One region of the Microbulbifer mixtoriginis genome, then DNA from elsewhere that is predicted to be linked to it. Evidence: predicted binding sites of a transcription regulator. Region 1 holds the regulator's gene; each other region holds the start of a gene.
The links. Region 1 encodes LexA, which represses DNA repair genes until DNA is damaged. Its sites were predicted from a motif close to ACTGTNTNTANANACAGT; they were not measured.

Region 1 (4,193 bases):
TCCATCTGGCTCATAGATATCAAACCACCATTTAAAACAGCTGTTTAATTTCGGCCAGAGTAACACACTCCCAGCTCGCTGGCGGCTTATTGCACATACAGAAAGAACGGTTGTAGGGGGAAGTCCAACCTGGCGAATCCCCATAGGCAAAATTGGTTTGGTAAATTGGCAGGATAAGATGTAATTACCGAAGCGACTGACCACTACCTCTTCCCATAGGCCTTAGTGCATTCCACTGCGTGGGAAGAAAGATAGGGGCGCTAACTACTATTTAGGGACGAGGCACAGCCGTAGGCTCTGTATTTGGCCTCTACTTCCTGTATTCCTGTTTTTTCTGCCTCCCCTACTCCTCGCCCTATCCGATTGTTAATTAATAAAGAAAGTAACCTAGACATCTCGAAAACTTTTTAATCCCTGGCTCGCATATATTTCATAATCAAATCTGCAGCCTCTTCTACTGCATCCACCACATGAAACAGGTCTAGATCAGCAGAGTCGATACAATTCCGTTCCAATACCGTATCTACCAGCCAATCGTACAGCCCTCCCCAATAACGCTTGCCCACCAAAACTATTGGGAATCGCCGTACTTTTTGAGTTTGTACTAATGTCAGCGCCTCAAATAATTCGTCCAGCGTGCCGTAGCCCCCGGGTAAACCCACAAAGCCCACGGCATGCTTCACAAACATAAATTTACGCACAAAGAAATAGCGAAAATTCAAACTGATATCTTGGTAAGGATTGGCTGCCTGCTCAAAAGGCAGCTCGATATTTAATCCGATTGAAGTACCAGGCTGCTCAAAAGCCCCACGATTACACGCCTCCATCAGACCCGGCCCGCCACCGGTCATCACAGGTATCCCCTCTGCTGCTAAAAGCTCCCCAAGCTTCACCCCTTGCTGATATTCCTGGCTATCTTCAGTGAAACGCGCACCGCCAAAAACTGTTACCGCCCCGTTAAGCGCAACCAAACGCTCAATTCCATCAACCAACTCAGATTGAATGCGCAGAACTCTCCAGGCTTCAGCCATTTTCGCATCAAGCATTATTGTTCTCCCTTGCTGTCAGTTCTTTCAACTTTTCTTTTCATTCCTTGTTTTCTTAAACAATGTAGCAGCTGGACTGCAGGCAGGTGCTCAGTTTGCGAGATCCTTAAATCTGTATATAATCCCAGCAACTGTATAAAAATACAGAAACGCTAGGTAAATCTATGACCAATCTCACAGCACGCCAGACTCAAGTATTAGAGCTGATAAAAGCCTACCTGGACGACACAGGTTACCCTCCCACCCGCGCAGAAATCGCCCAAGAGCTGGGCTTTCGCTCGCCCAACGCTGCAGAGGAACACCTCAAAGCACTGGCACGAAAAGGAGCCATTGAGATGGTTGCCGGTGCCTCCCGAGGTATTCGAATTCCCGACCACCAATCGGGACTTCCCATCGTGGGGCGTGTCGCCGCAGGCAACCCTATTCTGGCAGCCGAGCATATTGAGGATTATTGCGACCTGCCCGCCAGTTTCTTCCACCCACCGGCAGATTATTTATTGCGGGTACACGGCATGAGTATGCGAAATGCCGGCATTCTCGACGGGGACCTTCTGGCAGTACAGAAGACCGAACAAATCAGAAACGGGCAGATTGTGGTTGCGCGGATTGATGATGAAGTAACCGTTAAGCGCTTCCGCCGTAAAGGTAATCAGGCAACGGTACAACTCCTGCCTGAAAACGAAGACTTTGATACCATCCAAGTAGATATGCGGGATAAGAACTTTGTAATCGAAGGATTAGCGGTGGGCGTTATTCGCCAAACTCCGTGAGACTAAAAGATTTACCGCCAATCAAATACAACAACAGCGGCTTCTAGCCGCTGTTGTTTCACTTAATTTTTCGCCTTTACCATAGATTAGTGAATCGTATGGTTAACCGGCATCGACTCTTCCTCTTCAAAGTAACCTGGCTCCAGGTCATCGAGATTTTGCACGGCTTCTATACCCGCCTCTAACATGGCCCGGGCTACCGCTACCTTGTGCTTTCGCAAAAATTGGAGACTCTCGGCTGAGAAACGAATACTCACCAGAGGGTCCTCCTCATGGCCGGCACGGCGCAGAGCCACATCGCCATTGGCCAACTCGATAATCTCAAAAGTTTCGGAGGACATTTGCTTTCCCTTCACTGCACATCAGTTTGCGCCCAGTGTACCACAGGCAATTTAGAAGTTTCAGTGGGCGCAAAAAGATGAATAGAAAGGTAGCGGAGCCCTCTTAGCACTCCTCGAGATTGGCACGCTGTCTAAGTATCAGCTCACTGAGAGCTTTGTGCCATTTAAGCAGCACCTCGAAAGAAAGCTCAATTGGTACTGGTCCGGCGATATTGTGGGTCGGAATAAGGTTGCCAGCTTGCCCCTTTTCCTCCGCTAATGTAGGCAGCCTTAAGAGCTGGTTCCACGCGCGTAATAATTCGCTAAGCCAACTCCCTGGCTCTGAGAGCAATAACTGCAGTTCACTTACTTCAAGGCTCGCTCTCCCCTGGCTGTGTAGGCTATCAAAAATAACCTGTACAGACTCCGGCTCAAAACCCAATTGCAGCTGGTGTGACAGTTCAGCCAGGAAAGCCTGATAGGCTTTCCACAGCTGCAACAAAGCACCTTCTTCCAGGGCCATTCGCTGAATAGTAGAGTCATAACTACTTGTGGCCAGCAGCTGACTCTTACGCAATGCCGAAGTGACTAGGCCGGTATAGGGGTTACTCATTTACTTTTTTGCCGCCGCTTTCTTAGCTGCCGGCTTTTTCTTGGCCGCCGCTTCGACTTTCCAGGAGCCATCCCGGTAAAAAGCCTTCCAACCCGTGGCCTTTCCATCCTCCTCAGACTGAACATACTGCTCTTGGGTCTTACGGCTGAAGCGAACTACCGTATCGCGCCCCTGATCATCCTGTGAGGGAGCCGAGAACAAGAAACTGTACTTAGGGTCAATCTCACTTTGGTGAGGCAGTAGCTCTTTTATCAGCGGGGCACGGGTCTCACGGTTTTTCGGAAACTGGCTGGCGGCCAGGAATAATCCGGAGGCACCATCGCGGAGAATGTAATGATCCTCAACCTTCAGGCAAGCCAACTCCGGCATAGGAACCGGATCCATTTTGGGTGGCGCCGGCTGGCCATTTTTCAACAGCTTGCGGGTGTTCTTACAGGCTTCGTTAGTACAGCCAAAGTATTTACCAAAACGGCCTGACTTCAGCTGCATGTCGCTACCGCACTTGTCACACTCAATAATCGGACCGTCGTAGCCCTTGATTTTGAACGTGCCCTGCTCTACCTCGTAACCATTACAGTCTGGGTTATTTCCGCAGATATGTAGCTTTCTCTGCTCATCAAGCAGATAACTATCCATCGCCGTGCCGCACTTAGGACAGCGGCGTTTCTCCCGCAGCTGGCGGGTTTCGGCATCTTCATCCTTATCCGCGTCCACGGCCTCATCGCCTGAGACCAGATTCATCGTGTTGGTGCAACGCTCCTTAGGAGGAAGCGCGTAACCGGAGCAACCAAGGAATACACCGGTAGAACCTGTGCGGATCTGCATATGGCGACCGCACTTACTGCACTCGATATCAGTATCTGTCGGCGTGTTGCGCCGCATACCCGCATCACTGGACTGAGCTTTTTCCAACCGAGAAGAGAAATCCTGATAAAACTCGTCGAGTAACTGCTTCCAACCTTTATCGCCATCGGCAACCGCATCCAGAGATTCCTCCAGGCTTGCGGTAAAACCGTAGTCCATCAGATTTTTAAAACTTTCGCTGAGGCGGTCGGTGACAATATCACCCATTTTTTCCGCATAAAAACGGCGGTTCTCAAGCCGCACATAGCCCCGATCCTGAATTGTGGAAATAATAGAGGCATAGGTTGAGGGCCGGCCAATACCACGCTTTTCCAGCTCTTTCACCAGAGCGGCTTCGCTAAAACGAGCCGGAGGCTTGGTGAAATGTTGTTTCGGGTCCAGCTGCTGCAGAGACAGCTTATCGCCAACCTGAACATCAGGCAGCAGCAGATCTTCATCTTTCTTGCCCGCAGGAGGGGCAACTTTGAGAAAGCCATCAAAACGAATCACCCTGCCGCGAGCACGCAACTCAAAGTCACCGGCACTCACCACAATTGAGGTCGAAGTGTATTTTGCTGGGGTCATCTGACAGGCGACGAAC
Region 2 (4,193 bases), 800 kb from region 1:
CGCAAAGATATATCCTAAGTTTGAGTATTGGGGCGGTTGCTTTGGGTTTATTTGAGGGGCGTACCTAGAGATGAGCTCTGCTCTGGATGCTTTGTTTGCTAGTGCTTTAGTTTGGAAGCTTTCTGGGATATTTTTGGTAAATGGCGCCACACCTGCATTGTGGCTGAGCAGCAGTTTTATTGATCGTTTTTGATTCTCTGTGAATCTGTCTGAGTGGCTTTCCAGTGTGTGGAGTATGGTGGTGGCCGCTAGTGGCTTTACACATGAGGCGGTTTGAAGGCGTGTCTGATTGCTTATGTCTGGTGACTGGATTTCACAGGTCTGCCCATTAATATTGGCAGAGATGCTCACTGTTTTTATTTGGTTGTTATGTGCGGCAAAGAGAACTTTTTGAGAGAGTTTTTGGCAGTCCGTAATTGCGTCTATGTTCCTGAGGGGGGTGTCATTAGGGATGGATAAGGACGTTGCGAAGATTAGGGTTAGTAGAGGTTTTAGGGCTTTTCTTATTATGCCGTTTTCAGTTTTGGTCTGGATCATGTGGTGAAAAAAGAATAGAGGCCTTGAGAAATATTTGTTTTATAATTGACTGTTGATTTTTCATGGTGGATGGTGCGCATCGCACTCTTATTGTTCACTAGGATGTGGCATGTTGCTAAGGGAGTGTTTGTGCCAAAGAAAATGATAGTTGTCTACAGTCTAAATATCTACAAAATTTTATACATTTAAAGTTGGGGTATATATCATACTTTACTTCGATGTAATATGAGATAGTGCATGATGTCCGAGGCGGCTTGTTAGTTTTTTCATGAGTCTTTGAGATTCATTTTCTCTGTTTGAATGCTTAGCGATAGGGGGCTTGCCTCCTTGATCAGTTAGACTTTTCGAGGGTAGTTGATATAAATATAGATGTAAATTTTGCATCGTTTGGAAAAAAAGTTTTTTTTCAAACTGGAGTTTTATATGTGCTGATAATTCTTGTGTTTCTAGAGCCGAAGATGGGGCATAAGTATAAATACTGATGGATCTTTTTTTATCTTTGATTTGCCAGTGCAAGAGCCGTGTAGAAAGTTTACGGTGCTGCAGTAGCTGGTAGAGTTCTCGAAGCAGTAAATTGCAGAAAAATAACAGTTGTTCACTATTATTCAGTGTTTGTAGAGGTAAGACCTTAAAGTTTAAGGTATCTGGTGGATGATAACAGGCAGCTGGTTCTTTTGGGCTGCCACTGAGGAAAGTCAAGTAACCAATAAAAGCACGGCCAAAGTACATTTCGATTTCCGATACAGGTGCTGCCAGTAATTGACCTATTTGCTTGAACCCAAGGAAATATAGTTTTTGTATAGTTTGACTATCGCACTCTAGTAATTTGCAGGGAGTATCGTTGATCCACTGTTTCCATTGCGTAGAGGTGGGTAGTGTCTGGGTTTGCTGAAGCCACTGACTGTGCGTAGGTATCTGGCTAAGCAGCAACGCTGCACTGGGGTTGGGGCCAAGCCCTAGGCTATGGCTAATACCCATTTGCCTGATTTCCAGCTGTATTTGATTGAATAGTGGTCTGAGCCCGCCATAAGTTCCTAAGCAGCTATTCAGTTCAATGTACAGTTGAGGGTATTTGTTACCTTGCTCAGGATTTATAGCCTTAGCAAAAACCATAGGCGTGAAGCTGCCTCCCCATAGTGCCAGCTCTTCCAATTGCCACTGCTCCCTACCCCTGTCGCGAGAAAGTATCTGGAGATCTGGGCATAGATTAAGAGCGGTGGCAGAGCTCAAACCAGAAATGACTCCACACCCGAAGGCGGCTTTATTTGCCTCCACTATGATTTGCTTTTCCACTATCGCCAGTGGCTGGTTTTTCTCTTCCGGCGTCTGAGCTCGGGTGAGCGCCTCCAGGGGAAGTTTGGGAAACTGGATACAAAGCCAGAGCATGGAGAGTCCCTTAGATGCCGCTTAGTGCAGGGCTTGATGATGCCATTTTGATGTGCTGTGTTGCAGGAGGTTTAGCTGAAGGTGTTGACCACTAGGGCCGCCCACTTGTTTCAGTAGTCTGAGGGCAAGCTGTTCTGGCTTGCTATGCAGCTGTAGCCGTAGCGTGGCAGGCGAGGGCTGGGGGGCTTCTGACTGGGGGCGGAAGTGGAAGTGCAGGCAGCCGCTTGCTTCGGCGGATTGTTGCAGGCGCTGCAGCTCTCGATAACTTATCGCCTGTTCACCCTGCCAGCTCAAGACTGCGCTACAGCCGCCAGATTGTAGGGATTGCTCTATGGCCCAGAGGCAGTCTCGCTTGTCGCGGGGATGGACTAATAACAAGTGCTCCAGCTTGACGTCATACTGGGTAAGCTCTGTGGCGCAGGGAGTAAATGGGGGTTTGATGAGAATCACCATCTCTCCCTTTTGGGTCAGTTCAGCGAGCATACGGAGTAGGAGGCTCAATGCGTTGGCACTTGACTGGCCGACAAGTAATTCAGTAGTAGCCCCGCGCGGCCAGCCGTGGTCTTTGAGTAAGGCGTCCAAGCTAGCAAAACCGGTAGTAGCGCCTGGGTTCTGAGGTTCATTGGCTGCCTGGGAGGCCTCTCTCCCTCGAAAGCGCCGCTGTTGGATGGTGGGCTTGGCTTGGTTTTCTAAGTATTTGTTTTGTAAGCGATTTTTGGCTGTATTCACGCTGCCTCCCCGTTTCCCTGCCTCGATCTTCAATCGGATTTTGCTAGATATCTGTATATGTATACAGTTATCTGTGAATTTATACAGTAGTTGCTGGTTAGCGACAAGGTCGAAAGGCGTCGATTGGCACTTTTTTGCACAGTCTAAACCGGCTATGATTCCGCCTCTTTTGTTGAGCACTGATTATTCTTTTAGGGGGACGGAGTGAGTATCAAGTCCGATAAGTGGATTCGCCGCATGGCTGAGCAGCACGGCATGATTGAGCCTTTTGAGCCGGGTCAGGTGCGCCATGGCAATGATGGCGAGCGACTCATCTCCTACGGTACTTCGAGTTACGGTTACGATGTGCGCTGTGCTGGCGAGTTTAAGATCTTTACCAACGTGCATTCGGCTACCGTGGACCCCAAGACCTTCGATGAGAACAGCTTTGTCGATGTGGAAGGGGAGTACTGTATCATCCCGCCGAACTCCTTTGCCCTGGCGCGTACCGTGGAGTATTTCCGTATTCCGCGCTCTGTATTGACTATCTGCCTAGGTAAATCCACCTATGCGCGTTGCGGCATAATCGTCAATGTAACGCCGCTGGAGCCGGAGTGGGAAGGGCATGTGACCCTTGAGTTTTCAAATACCACCAACCTGCCGGCGAAGATCTACGCCAATGAAGGTATCGCGCAGATGCTGTTCTTCGAGTCTGATGAAGTCTGCGATGTGTCCTATGCGGATCGCGGTGGTAAGTACCAGGGGCAGCGCGGCGTGACCCTGCCTCGTACCTGATACTTGGGTGATTGCGCAGCCCTAATTCATGAGTGATGTATCCCATAGCCAGCTGCCCAAAAGTGTCGATGCACTGATTATCGGCGCTGGGGCAGCGGGTTTAATGTGCGCCGCCACTGCCGGCCAGCGCGGCCGCAGTGTGCTGGTATTGGATCATGCCAATAAAGTTGGCAAGAAGATCCTGATGTCCGGCGGCGGCCGCTGTAATTTCACCAACCTCTACACCAGTGCGGAAAATTTCTACAGCCGCAATCCCCATTTTTGTAAGTCTGCCCTGGCGCGCTATAGCCAGTGGGACTTTATTGCATTGGTGGAAAAGCATGGGGTTTCCTACCATGAGAAAACACTGGGCCAGTTGTTTTGCGACAACAAGTCCAAGGATATTCTCGACCTGTTATTGGCGGAGTGCCGTGCAGCCAAAGCTCAGGTTCGCACCCGTTGTGCCATATCCTCAATAGAGTCGGGGCAGGGTGGTTATCGTGTTGAAAGCAGTCTGGGGACAGTTCACTGTGAGTCCCTAGTCGTGGCTACTGGTGGAATGTCGATACCCACCATGGGGGCTACGGGCTTTGGCTATGATATCGCTCGGCAGTTTGGGCTCAATATCATCCCCACTCGTGCGGCCTTGGTACCCTTTACCCAGCACAAGCGCCAGTTGGAGCGGCAGGATAGCCTACCGGGCAGCTCGCTTAGTGTGACGGCTTCCTGTGGTGAGGGCAGCTTTCACGAGCAGATGCTGTTTACTCACCGAGGTTTGAGCGGACCGG
Region 3 (4,193 bases), 1.1 Mb from region 1:
TACTGATCTTTTGGTTTGGTGATCCCGCTTTAAATTACCGCCCTACACCTGAGCGGCAGAAGCGGTGGTTTTCGGCAGACCCAAAGCTGGACAAGCAAATGGCTGAAGACTTTACCGAAATCACCAATATGGCCCTTGAGGGAGAGCTGGATCACTGGCGCCAAAGTCTGGAGGGCGAACTGGCCCTGTTGCTGTTATGCGATCAATTCGCCCGCAATATCCACCGCGGTAACCCTCTGGCCTTTGAGGGGGACCCACTGGCTCTCGATATCACCGAGTCGATTCTACAGAGGGCAGATGAGCAAAAACTTGGGCTGTTTCAGCAGATTTTTGTCGGCATGCCACTTGAGCACAGTGAAAACTCCGCTATCCAACAGCGCTCCGTGGCATACTTCGCCCAGTTGCAGAAGCAGTACGGGGATGATGAGTCCATCGCCCCTTATCTCGCCACCCACTATCGATACGCCCTGGCCCACCAGGCGATTATCGAGCAGTTTGGCCGCTATCCGCATCGCAATGCGGCCTTAGGCCGCAATTCCACTGAAGAAGAAAAGCACTGGCTGGCACAAGGGGGCGGCTTTAAATAATGGATTTACTCGGATGGTTATCACTTGCAGGTATCTGTGCCCTAGGCGCAATGTCACCAGGCCCTAGCCTGCTTATCGTAATGCGCTGTTCCGCCTCCGGTCTTCGGCAGGGCCTCGCCAGCGCCATTGCGCACGGCGCCGGCGTTGCCGTTTACGCTGCGCTGACAGCCTTTGGCCTCGCAGTACTGATTACCAGCTCTCCACTACTATTCAGTATTCTGCAATGGGCCGGTGCAGCCATGTTGGTATACCTGGGCTGGAAGGCCTTCCGAGCCCCGGCTCCCGGCTCAGGAACGACCCAGTTGGAAGCCCCCCACATGAGTGTTCGCCGCTCGATCGTACAAGGTTTCGGGGTGGCCTTCTTTAATCCCAAGATCGCGGTATTCTTTACTGCCCTATTCAGCCAGTTCGTATCTGAGCAGCAGGCTCTCACAACCAAGCTCGGAATGGCTGCCATGGTTTCAGGAGTCGATACACTATGGTATTGCATCGTTGCCCTGGCAGTTCATGCCAGCCGCAAACGTCAACTGGTTAGCAAGCACCTCGGCCACCGCATCCAGCAGCTGTTTGGTCTGCTCCTGATTGGCTTGGCCGCACGTTTGGTATTCACTATTTAGTGGGTAGGACCTAAGCACCATCTCCGTACAGACGTGCCAAAATCGAAACTTTCCCCCGTAAGAATGATAATTAGGCACTCCAAAAAAACAGGCCCGCAAACGGGCCTGCACAGTGCGGAGGTTGCAGCCTGGATGCCTGGGGGGAGTACATCCGGCTGCAGTGGCGCATTATGACAGTTACGACAGCTTCCTAAAGACGAATTATCGCAATAGCAACTCTCTTGAGCACAACGAAACAGCCGCCATTTCAGTTCCAACCACCATTGACACTGAATATTTATACAGTTACCGTATAGCCATACAAGCAAACTGGAATGTCTTAAAGGCAATTGGGAGGCATATCATGGCCGTAGTAGCTGTTTGGAAATGCGATCGAGACGGAGCAATGTTCGACAACAAAAAAGATGCTGAAGAACACGATAAGATGCTGGAGCTTGCAGCCAACATTACCACGCTCATTGAGCGCAGTATTGAAGGTATTGATGAGCAGGTGAGCGAAGAGATCGGCCTGTTGCTGGCCAAGCGTCGCGATGCCCTGGCCAAAGCCTGCAAAGGCAAACCAGAAGTTCTGTTGGAAGAAGATGAGAGCGGTGAAGAGTCCTCCGACGAGACCGTTACTCCCTTTGCTGCAAACCAGTAAAACTACCAGAAGAAATTTTCTTGTAGTAATTTAAAGTTTCATCCCTGTACTCTGCCCGGTTCAACCGGGCTTTTTTGCTGGGCTTCAGTATTTAGCTGAAGCCTCTCACCGCATAAAGATCGTTAATCGTTCCAGATCGCCTAAAAAATTCTTTACTGCTACAAACGCTTTTACAGAGACCTTATCGATATCACAATATTGATCACTGCGAGTATTAGTATCACCAGCCAACTGATTAATGTGCCCCAAAAGCGTCCGGCATGGGTACCTCCCTTACCCGCTGTCAGGCCATAAGCGTGGAAAATGCGGGATAGAAAAAAGGCGACTCCAAAGACATGCAACCACAGTGCAGATAAGCCCCCTAGCTCCGCAAGCAACAAGAGCAGTAATGCGATGGGGGTATATTCAACCGCATTCGCGTGCACGCGCACACGAATCTCATTATGACGATCCTCGCCAGTGCCAATGCCTACTCGCTTAGTGCGACGAAACTGAACGACCCGGCCTGCCAAGTAGATAATGAGGATTGCACAGAGGCTGGCATATAGCGCTGTAATATTTACCATGGCATTTTCCTTTTTCTTATTAATACGAGATGTAAATATATCCCTATCACCACACAGCCCACCACACCAATGCTAAACAAGTGGCTGGACCTTTTTGTTCATTTTTCGTCACACAAAAAAAGAGCGGGCTTTGCCCGCTCTTCATCTGCTCACAAACTAAGCACTAGTTAATTGCGATAGCCAAAGTCGTGCCCCTTGCTCGGCTTAAGATGACGATCGCGCAGGCGGGTTGAACGAGTAACCAAAGATTGGGGCTCTCCCTCAATCAGTACCTGTTCAGGGTAGCTGGTTACTTCCAGTGGATCACCGCTCCAAACTACAATATCAGCATCGGCACCTTTCTCCAGGGTACCGCCACTAAGGCTAAAGATATCTGCCACATTTGTACTGATAGACTTCAGAGCCTCCTCGTAGGACAACCCGTGGGCAACAGCATTACCAGCAGACTGACGTGAGAGGTATACATTGTGAGTAGAAGCGTAGTCGGGACCACTAATGGCAACTTTCACACCAGCTTTGGTTAACAAAGCAGCATTATCCAGGCGGGCGCCAAGGCTGGAGAAAGAAATGGGCAGGTTGTTAATCGCATCAATCACGACAGGCACCTGAGCTTGGGCCAGCTGCTCCGCCACTATCCAACCTTCAGCCGCCCCCAGCAGCACCAGCTTTACATTGTAAGTCTTAGCCAACTCAATAGCCGCAAGGATATCGCTGGCACGATTAGCTGTAATTAATAGCGGTTCCGTTCCATTAATCACCGGCTGTAAGGCCTCGAGATCCGCAAGACTATAATTCAGCTCTCGCCACTCTCCCAGACGAATCGCTGCACGATTGTCCCGGTACTCCTTAGCCTCATTCAAGGCATTCTCAATTTTTGCATAGGCGTTTGCACGGCTACCACCGGCCAGTTGAGCACCGGCCTCACCCAAATAAGCCTTCTGGGCAACATCTTCCGCCTCGACACTATCGAACTCACCATTGAGTTTGATAGCAAAGCCGCGTCCGGCAAACACTCTCTGGGCCTCTACCGCAGCGCTATCCCAAGTACTGATAGCTGGAAACACCACGGCGCTGGTAACACCACCAGCCCGGTTAAAAGGGATCAATGTAGATTTGGGGTTGTATGCGGGTACAGGATTGAAGGCGCTGCCGATACTCTCACCAGTTACCGCATGGTCGTTGGTGCCACTGGCTGCGCTGATCTCCACCAGCCCCAATTCAGAAATGGGTGCAATAACTCCAGGAGTCACCACCTTGCCTTTCGCATCAATTACCCGATCGGCAGACATATTCAGCGAGGGAGCCACCTGCTCCACTTTACCGTCCACTACCAGCACATCGGCAGATTCCAGTGTGCCCATATCAGCTAGGGTGTGTACCTTGCCGCCCTTTATCAGGATACTTTGCGCCTGAGCCCCTGCTGTCAAAACCCCCAGGGCCAGCGCATAGAATACAGCTATTTTTTTCACAGTCGCTCTCCCTCTGCATTGAGAATACCAAGCTCAAAATCACTGCGCGGTTGGCGCTTTTTATCGGAGCGATCGTACATCAACTCCCCATCGATAAAGACCTGATCAACATGGGTATAAACACTGAACGGGTTGCCAGACCAAATAACAACATCGGCCATCTTACCCTTCTCGAGGCTGCCGGTTTGCTTATCGATACCCAGTGCCTTAGCGGGGTTCATGGTCATCCAGGTCACAGCATCCTTTGGCTGAATATCGAAACCAGCGCGCTGACCTGCAGTCATCGCTTTAGCAACTTCTTCATTCAGGTGCTG
Region 4 (4,193 bases), 1.3 Mb from region 1:
ATTTACAGGAGCCTTTGTTTTTTTAACTGCACTGGCTTTCACTGAGCCCGAGGCTTCCGGTCCTGAAGCAGAGTCTGAACTGGAATACCTTTTATATTAGGTTTAGTGAGTGTGAAGGATCTCTGAATTATCCGTCAGAGTTATCAGAAATAACCGTTAGAATGCACATGGGGGTGCAACATGGAAGCGACATATTGGCATGAGAAGTGGAAGAAAAATAATATAGCTTTCCACGAAGCCTCTGGAAATTCCTTACTGTCGGAGTTCTTTTCACAGCTTTCTCTCTCTAAAGGCGATAGGGTATTTGTTCCACTATGTGGCAAAACCCGTGATATCGCCTGGTTGCTCTCTGGAGGTTATCGAGTCGTCGGTGCCGAGCTGAGTGAAATGGCGGTAGAGCAACTATTTCAAGAGATGGATATAACCCCAGAAGTCGAGCAAATTGCCAACCTTAAGCGCTATAAGGCCAGTAATATTGATATTTATGTAGGGGATATTTTCGACCTGGATAAGGAAATACTACAGGAAGTTGATGGTATCTATGATCGTGCCGCATTGGTGGCGTTGCCACAAGACATTCGCCCAGTGTATGCCCAGCACCTGATGGCGATGACAAAAGTGGCCCCTCAGTTACTGATATCTTTTGAGTATGAGCAGTCTGAGTTAGCGGGTCCCCCCTTCTCCATCAGCTCTCAGGAGATTTTTGAGCGTTACAATGCGAATTACCACCTGAAGATGCTGGCCTCCAGGGATGTGCCAGGTGGCTTAAAAGGGCTAGTGCCAGCGAGGGAGGTGGCTTGGCTGCTTACCAGGCGCTAGTCGCTTAGGGCTCGCGAGGGCACAATGATGGTTAGCTGGGTAAATCAGGCAATGCCATTGTGCCGGCAATAAGCGCTTCTTTTTTATGCTTGGGCCACCTCTTGATGGCGATTTCCAATTTCAGTGCAGAAGATTTATCCTGAGTTTTTACCTGATATTCAAGTGTGAGAGGCCCTTTACCGCGAAGGGCCTTGGCCGCTTTGGCCCCGCCACCACAGTGCTCGGCAAAGCGTCGTTGAATATCTTTAGTTATTCCCGTATAGAGGGTACCGCTGGAAGTGCGGATTAAATACAAAAACCAGGCATCCATTAAAATCTTGTCCGCAAGGGGTTTTTCTCAGTTTCTTGTAGGTTAAAACGCATAGCTCAGTTAAAAAAGAGACTGCTGCTCGCCGGCTAGGGGTGGTGCATTAAATTGGCTGCTATCCAAGGATAGGCGCCGGTGATTTAACCCCAATTTCCTAATGGCGACAATAAACCGCTGCCGCAGTAACTGAGCGAAAACCCCTGTACCGGTTCTGCGTTGGGAAAAGTCACTTTGATAGTCCCGCCCACCGCGGCTCTGTTGTATCAGACTCATTACATGGTCGGCCCTTTGTGGGTAATGTAGTGATAGCCACTCACGGAAAAGTGGCGCCACCTCATGGGGTAGCCGCAGGAGGATATAGGCCGCCCTCTCGGCACCTGAATCCCGCCCGGACTTCAAAATAGCTTCCAGCTCACAGTCATTAAGTGCGGGGATCATTGGAGCTGCAAGTACGGCCGTGGGTATCCCAGCCTTGCTCAATTGTTCGATAGTACGCAGGCGGGCAGAAGGCCCCGCTGTGCGGGGTTCCAATTTCCTTTTTAAATCCCTCTCCAGAGTAGTCACACTAATTGCCACCTGAGCAAGGTTGTCCTGTGCCATCTCAGCCAAGATGGGAAGATCCCGTAAAATCAGCTGGCTCTTGGTGACAATGGTGACCGGTTGTCGAAACTGCTGCATTACTGTTAGCAATGCCTGGGTTATGCCTTTCTCTTTCTCCAGAGGCTGATATGGGTCTGTATTCGCGCCTAGTGCTATGGGACTACAGGTGTAGCTTGGTTTGCGCAGCGTCTGCTCCAACAATACGGGCGCGTTAGCCTTAAAAAAGATCTTGCTTTCGAAGTCGAGCCCTGGGGAAAGATCCATATAGGCATGAGCTGGTCTCGCGTAGCAATAGACACAACCATGCTCACAGCCACGGTAAGGATTGATAGACTGAGTAAAGGGGATGTCGGGCGATTGATTGGTGGCGATAATCGACTTGGCCTTCTCTTCAATGGCGGTAGTCAGTAGTCGCTCCAGAGGCTCAGCCTCGGTTTGCCAACCATCGCTTTCCCGTGTACTGATGTGCTCGGCAAAACGACCAGTGATATTACTGGCGGCTCCGCGCCCTTTATGTAAGGGCTGAGGATTGTTTGATTCTATTTTTTTCATCGGAACTAGGGTGCTGTATGTTTGTACAGTTTACGGTTTTGGTTCAGTACAAAGCAATAGCCAATCAATCTTTGTAATTGTCTATCCGCGGCTACTTAGTCAGCTCACTTAGGAGATGGAATCTACGAATGGCTCAGGTCCAACCTTTCAGGATTGATATACAAGAATCTCAGCTGGCTGATATGCACCGAAGGATACGGGAGGCACGTTGGCCTGAGGCAGAAACCGTAGATGGATGGGCGCAGGGAATCCCTTTGAATTATCTTAAGGATTTCTGTGATTATTGGCTAAATGACTATGACTGGTATTCCACTCAGCAGAGGCTGAATCAATATGACCAGTTCATAACAAGCATTCACGGCCTGGAAATTCATCTAATTCATGTCAAAAGCAGTCATAGAAGCGCCACGCCAATCGTAATAACCCATGGTTGGCCCAGTTCTTTTGTGGAATTTCTCAAAGTGATAGGGCCCCTGACTGAGCCGACTCAATATGGGGGGAGTGCTGAGGAGGCTTTCCATGTGGTATGCCCATCGCTCCCTGGTTTCGCTTTTTCGGGTAAGCCTGCAACGACGGGGTGGGGTATCCCAAGAATTGCCGCTGCCTGGGATACCCTAATGCATCGCCTAGGGTATCAATCGTACTTGGCTCAAGGGGGAGATTGGGGCCGGTCGGTGACCACTGAAATTGGCATACAGAATCTGGGCGCGTGCAGGGCTATTCATATCAATAATCCCAAGGAAGAGCCAACCGCTGAAGCCTTGCAGTGGCCCAGCGAGGAAGAGAAGGAGGCTCTGGCTGGAATACGATTCTTCAATTGTTGGGATTCCGGTTTTGCCAAGGAACAGAGTACCCGCCCTCAAACACTGGGGTATAGTCTTGCGGATTCTCCCATAGGACAGGCTGCCTGGATATTAGAGAAGTTTCATTTATGGAGCAATTGCCAGGGAACTTTGGAGAGTATTTTTACCAGGAATGAATTACTAGACAATATCATGCTTTATTGGCTGACAAATACAGCGGCCTCTTCTGCGCGACTATTTTGGGAAAGCTTCGATGCCCCCTATGGCCCCGATCAGGAAAAGGTAGTGCAATTGCCTACTGGAGTCAGTATTTATCCTGGGGAGATGGTAAGAATACCCCGTTCTTGGGCTGAGGGGCGTTATAAGAACATTTGTTATTGGAATCATTTGAAACGGGGAGGGCACTTTTCGGCTTTTGAACAGCCCGAATTATATGTCGAGGAAATAAGGGCCTGGAAGAGAAGCTTGCAGTAGAAGCTGGTAACTTCTCCCCATTAAGATAGCCCTCACCCTTCAAGGCGAGAGCCGGCCCCCCATAAAGTTCTCATCCATTGATAAGAGCCTCAGTGTTACGCAGACAGAAACTGGCATCACTTGGTCATATCAAAAATTGGTAGAGTTTCTCTACTAATTGGCTACAGATTATTTCCTCAGTTTCCAATACGAAAGGGTTTTATTGAGCTTAATGAATCTAATTGCCGAGATATCAATTATTCTGGGGCCAATTTGGGATTACGAGACACTTTCGGTCTCGGGGTTATATTTAGGTGGCATGGTTAGTCCGGGTCGCTCATCATCCCAAATCATATTGACTATTTTCCATGAACGCCCATCGTGATAAAGCTGAATGCTGTTTATCCCCCGCTTGATAAACTGGGTTTTATCACTATCTCTCCAGGCTTCGTAACTACTGAATGCGTGAGCGATATTGCCGAAAGACTCAATAATATTGTGAATTTCTACCTCATAAAAAGCGGCATCTCCAACCACCCTCTGAAAATTTTCAGGGTAATCCTGGATATTCATGACCAGCGCCTGGGGATTACCTTCACCATCTAAAGAGGTTCGAATGACTTTAGCGTAAGGTGTGAATAGCGATAATTGTTTTTTCC

Region 2: the regulator LexA is predicted to act here: its motif matches at 2,703-2,720, upstream of imuA (translesion DNA synthesis-associated protein ImuA).
Region 3: the regulator LexA is predicted to act here: its motif matches at 1,473-1,490, upstream of ACJJI0_RS07655 (YebG family protein).
Region 4: the regulator LexA is predicted to act here: its motif matches at 2,291-2,308, upstream of ACJJI0_RS08880 (PA0069 family radical SAM protein).

Annotation. Positions count from the first base shown of each region.
Region 1 covers NZ_CP174285.1:673,919-678,111, reverse strand. Annotated here, with positions in the region: gene ACJJI0_RS02940 (TetR/AcrR family transcriptional regulator) at 1-14, opposite strand, end outside; gene ACJJI0_RS02935 (LOG family protein) at 408-1,046, opposite strand; gene lexA (transcriptional repressor LexA) at 1,211-1,816, shown strand; gene ACJJI0_RS02925 (hypothetical protein) at 1,903-2,157, opposite strand; gene ACJJI0_RS02920 (DUF6586 family protein) at 2,261-2,749, opposite strand; gene topA (type I DNA topoisomerase) at 2,750-4,193, opposite strand, start outside.
Region 2 covers NZ_CP174285.1:4,802,595-4,806,787, forward strand. Annotated here, with positions in the region: gene ACJJI0_RS21025 (serine hydrolase) at 1-537, opposite strand, end outside; gene ACJJI0_RS21030 (Y-family DNA polymerase) at 748-1,923, opposite strand; gene imuA (translesion DNA synthesis-associated protein ImuA) at 1,945-2,652, opposite strand; gene dcd (dCTP deaminase) at 2,857-3,426, shown strand; gene ACJJI0_RS21045 (BaiN/RdsA family NAD(P)/FAD-dependent oxidoreductase) at 3,455-4,193, shown strand, end outside.
Region 3 covers NZ_CP174285.1:1,760,457-1,764,649, forward strand. Annotated here, with positions in the region: gene ACJJI0_RS07645 (DUF924 family protein) at 1-587, shown strand, start outside; gene ACJJI0_RS07650 (LysE family translocator) at 587-1,204, shown strand; gene ACJJI0_RS07655 (YebG family protein) at 1,548-1,844, shown strand; gene ACJJI0_RS07660 (MAPEG family protein) at 2,015-2,410, opposite strand; gene ACJJI0_RS07665 (amidohydrolase family protein) at 2,578-3,879, opposite strand; gene ACJJI0_RS07670 (amidohydrolase) at 3,876-4,193, opposite strand, start outside.
Region 4 covers NZ_CP174285.1:2,004,364-2,008,556, reverse strand. Annotated here, with positions in the region: gene tmpT (thiopurine S-methyltransferase) at 181-819, shown strand; gene ACJJI0_RS08885 (GIY-YIG nuclease family protein) at 851-1,129, opposite strand; gene ACJJI0_RS08880 (PA0069 family radical SAM protein) at 1,190-2,278, opposite strand; gene ACJJI0_RS08875 (epoxide hydrolase family protein) at 2,407-3,555, shown strand; gene ACJJI0_RS08870 (hypothetical protein) at 3,814-4,193, opposite strand, start outside.